2 regions of the Enterococcus spodopteracolus genome follow, and region 1 is predicted to be linked to the other one. Evidence: a T-box and tRNA genes for the amino acid it is inferred to sense, from the RefSeq annotation. Region 1 holds a T-box; the other holds one or more tRNA genes.
What was found. A T-box is a leader RNA that pairs with one kind of tRNA and senses whether it is charged. The one in region 1 lies ahead of tyrS (tyrosine--tRNA ligase), so its partner is inferred to be a tRNA-Tyr.

Region 1 (2,270 bases):
TCTTTGATATTTCCAGAGAACAATGCAGCTGTGATTTTTTGCGCTTCTTGTAAGTCTTCTTCGCTGTGGACAAAACGTGTCACTTCTTCTGCTAAACGGCGTTGTGCTTCACGTTTTTCAGGTTCTGTCTCCACTTTTTTCGCTAATTCATTGATTTCTTCTTGTGATAAGAAAGTAAAGAATTTCAAGTATTTCACAACATCCCGATCATCTTGATTCAACCAGAATTGGTAGAATTCGTAAGGGGATGTTTTTTCAGGATCTAGCCAGATTGCCCCACCGGCAGTTTTTCCGAACTTTGTTCCATCTGCTTTTAGCATCAATGGAATCGTCAACCCAAAGGCTTCCGCTTCTGGTCCTTCCAATTTACGAATCAGATCTAAACCAGCAGTGATGTTTCCCCATTGGTCAGCTCCACCGATCTGTAATTGCACATCGTATGTTCTGTGTAAGTGCAAGAAGTCGATCGATTGCAAGATTTGGTAAGTAAATTCGGTAAATGAAATTCCGACTTCCAAACGACTTGCCACGATATCTTTTGCTAACATCGTATTGATGTTGAAATTCTTTCCGTAGTCTCTTAAAAATTCTAATAAAGAAATATTTGATAACCAGTCATAGTTGTTCACGAATGTGATGTTGGCACCTTTCCCAAACAGTTTACGCATTTGGTTCGTTAGTGCATCCACATTATGTTGGACTTGTTCCATCGTTTGTAAAACACGTTCACTTGTACGTCCACTTGGGTCACCGATCGTTCCAGTTCCTCCACCAATCAAGATGTATGGATGATGCCCTGCTAATTGGAATCTTTTCATCATCATAAACGGGATCAAATGCCCAATATGCATCGAATCTCCTGTTGGATCGACACCACAGTAAAGCGAGATACTCTTTTCTTCAACAAGCTCGCGAAGTCTTTCTTCGTTGGTTTGTTGGTTAATGGCATCACGCCAAGTTAATTCATCAATAATATTCATAACATTTCCCTCCATATCTTTTTTATGAAAGCAGGTCCCTGCCAGCATGTCATTTATTAACGGGCAGACAACAAAAAAATCCCTTGACAATCAAGTCAAGGGACGAAAATTCGCGGTACCACCCAAATTATATGCTTGTTTCCCAAACATATCTCTCTAACATTTAACGCTGTCGCGTGGCTTCATGCCATAGACTCCTAAAATGTAATTCGCGCTAAAGCATGTACTAGTTCACAGCAACCACTAGCTTTCTGAAACATTGGCTTTACCCACTACTTCGTTTTATTCATCGTCTAATTCCTTATTCATCTATCTCCTATCTTAGAACGCACTGTTTTTTTTGTCAACAAAAAAATTTTTCTTGATCATTCGAACGACAAAAAATAACGTCGCTTTTTAATCTTGAAATAGGCGGAAATTGATTGAATTGAAGAAGCCTTTATTGATTCCATCGCTAGAATATAGGGGCATTTACCGCTCGATTTGTTGAAAATGTTTTTCTTATTGCACGCATCTTGCATGTACCATTATTTTAATTACATAATTGTCGTTACGTTAATAATTCAAACAGCTGTTATATTGTTATAGGTATTAAAAATTATTTTAGAAAGAAGGAATAAAAAATAAAAAATGAAAGAACCATTTTCTATTTTTCTTTCTTATGCCTCTGTGCTGATCGCGCCTTTCACAACCTCTTGTAAACAGTGTTCCAGAAGCAATCCCTTCAGAAATAAGCCAAGAATCTCAAAAATTTGACGAACAATTTTCGAGTCTCTCGACTTATTTCTCGGAGCTAGATACTTCTGTCATAACCTCCTTTTCCCTAGGTTAGAAACTTTTTTCACCCACCTTTTATATTTCGTCGATTATTTCTAATAACGTAGTAAACAAGATGGCACTAGATGCCGCACCAGGATCAATATGTCCGATTGAACGTTCACCTAAATAAGAAGCACGTCCTTTTTTCGCGACTAATTCTGCTGTGTGTTCTTTTGCTTGCTCAATTACTTCTTTCGTCAGATTGCCTGCGGTTAGTGCTTCAGCTACAGGGAACCAAACATCTAACATGGTTTTATCTTCTTGTTCCGCTTTTCCTCTTGCTTGGATGCCGTTCGCTCCTTCACGGATGATCTCACCTAATTGTTCCTGTGAATCGATCTGCTCTACTCCTTTTGTCGCTTTCATCAAGTTCATAAACGCAGAACCGTAAAGAGGACCCGAAGCGCCTCCCACTTTAGAAATCATCGCCATAGAGAACATCTTGAACGTATCACTAATAGTGTCAGGTGC
Region 2 (2,270 bases), on a different contig from region 1:
TGGCGTGGCGGTACTGTGAACGCAAAGGATTAGATAAAAATACCTTTAGTGGAAAAGAAGTCTTTGAATTAGCAGAAAATGGTGATCCTCTCGCACAAGAAGAAGTTGAATCTTTTTATGATTATTTAACAAAAGGGTTATTTAGTATTCAATTTTCTTTTGATCCAGAAGTGATCGTATTGGGTGGCGGAATTTCTGCAAAAGAGGGATTACTGACAGAAATCAATCAACGGATGAAAAAATTGACGAGCCATTTTGGGTTGAATGATTTTGATCCATTAATCACCCTGTGTGAGTATCGCAATGATGCGAACCTGATAGGGGCAGCGGCAAATTATCTAGCGCAACAAGAAGTAAGAAAATAAATTATCAAATAGAAGGCGCGCAGTGAATGTTTTCTGCCGTTAAATGTGATAAACTATTGAAGAGGTGGGAAATAATGTCAAAAAAGAATAAAGATATTGAAGTGCGTACCGAAGAGATCAAAAAAACGATCAAAGGGAACACATATGAGGTAACGCAGTTATTTATTGGTAAAAAAATGATCGGTGAAATTTTAGCGTATGGACCAAAAGAATTTGAGATTTTCTTGGGAGAAGAAGACTTTGGCAAAGAAAAAAGTCTTGAAAATGCGATAGAAACAGTGATTCGTCATTGGAATTTACACGAATAAAAAAATATCAAAAAAATTTTCAATAAAGGGTTGCAATCACTTGGAAAATTAGGTATTATAACTAAGTCAGGTTGATACAAACCTTTCGGAGGAGTAGCGAAGTGGCTAAACGCGACGGACTGTAAATCCGTTCCTTAGGGTTCAGTGGTTCGAATCCACTCTCCTCCATTTCATTGGGGTATAGCCAAGCGGTAAGGCAAGGGACTTTGACTCCCTCATGCGTTGGTTCGAATCCAGCTACCCCAGTTCCTAGAGTGATCAGTTGCAGATCACTCTTTTTTTTGTGTAAAACATCTTGTTTCTTGCTGATTTTGCTATTATAGGCTAGAGTAGATATAAGAAGAAAAAAGGAGGCGGCACAAATGAAGTGGAAACAAAAAGTAGATGAAACCGCAGAAAAGATTTACGATATGATCAAATCGGAGAAGTACAATGTAGAGATCCATGTACCGAAAAAATCAGAAAAATTTGTCCAAATCAAAGCGAAACGTCCAACAAACCATACCAAAAAATGGTTGTCTAAAAATCGTTAAGAATAACAAAAGCTCTGAAGTTCACATAATCTTGTGTTCTTCAGAGCTTTTGTTATTTTTCAATCTCGATTCCTAAGACGGTCAAGTGACCATTTCCTACTAATTTGATGACTAAAGTAGCTAACTGCTGTGGTGTCATCTCGGTTTCACTAGTGACCCACCAATGTAAAGTACCGGTAAAAATGGCAGTTATGTATTCTGTGATAAAGTCAATAGGTACTTCTAGTTCGTTCTCTGTGATTTTTAAACGATCAAAGATAGTGGCGTATTTTTCTGATAAGAAAATTTTCAACTTTTTCCTGAAAAACTCGATCGAAGTGCCGTCTAAAGTCGTAATAAATATGGCTTTGTTCTCAACCACCAATTGGTAAATTTGAGTTAAGGCGCGGTTGACCCGTTTCAGCTTCAATTTATTACCTTCCATCAAGGGTTCCAAATCTAAAATCGAGGTAAATGTCTGGATAGCGATATGGAATAAATGCTCATAAAGATCTTGTTTATCTTTGAAATGAGCATAAAATGTTGCACGATTGATCATTGCTTCATCGGCGATTTCTTGGATCGTGATCCGCTCCATACTTTTTGTTTCTAATAAACGTAAGAACGCTTCAATAATCATTTTATTGGTACGTTTCACTCGAAGATCGTTTTTCTTCATCATAAAAATCTCCTCACTTTTGGTCGACAAATCGCACATAATTGTTGTTTATCTCACAAACTGACGATTATTGCTTATTGCAATCGCTCTAAATCGTTTTAGAATAGATATATGTAGTATAACAGACGGTTTGTTCAATGTTCAACAAAGCGTCTTTTTAAGAAGGTGGCGAGATGATGAAAATGTACGGAGGTATCGATGTAGGTTCAACGACAGTAAAATTAGTGATTCTTGATAAACATGGTGAAACTCTTTTTGCTAAATACGAACGACATTATGCAGATATCAGAAAAGCAACCATCAATATATTAGAAGAAGCCAAAACAACCTTACAAGATCAGGGGATTGCTTTTGCCATCACTGGTTCTGGCGGTATGGGCTTAGCGGAACATCTACAATTACCTTT

Region 2: it encodes a tRNA-Tyr, which carries the amino acid that the T-box ahead of tyrS (tyrosine--tRNA ligase) is inferred to sense. The anticodon was not compared.

What each region holds. Positions count from the first base shown of each region.
Region 1 covers NZ_JARJHD010000009.1:62,067-64,336, forward strand. Annotated here, with positions in the region: gene tyrS (tyrosine--tRNA ligase) at 1-980, opposite strand, end outside; T-box leader at 1,076-1,279, opposite strand; gene dhaL (dihydroxyacetone kinase subunit DhaL) at 1,833-2,270, opposite strand, start outside.
Region 2 covers NZ_JARJHD010000001.1:489,032-491,301, forward strand. Annotated here, with positions in the region: gene P3R27_RS02340 (ROK family protein) at 1-365, shown strand, start outside; gene P3R27_RS02345 (DUF2969 domain-containing protein) at 440-673, shown strand; tRNA gene P3R27_RS02350 (tRNA-Tyr) at 761-841, shown strand; tRNA gene P3R27_RS02355 (tRNA-Gln) at 848-919, shown strand; gene P3R27_RS02360 (hypothetical protein) at 1,036-1,206, shown strand; gene P3R27_RS02365 (TetR/AcrR family transcriptional regulator) at 1,259-1,867, opposite strand; gene P3R27_RS02370 (2-hydroxyacyl-CoA dehydratase) at 2,041-2,270, shown strand, end outside.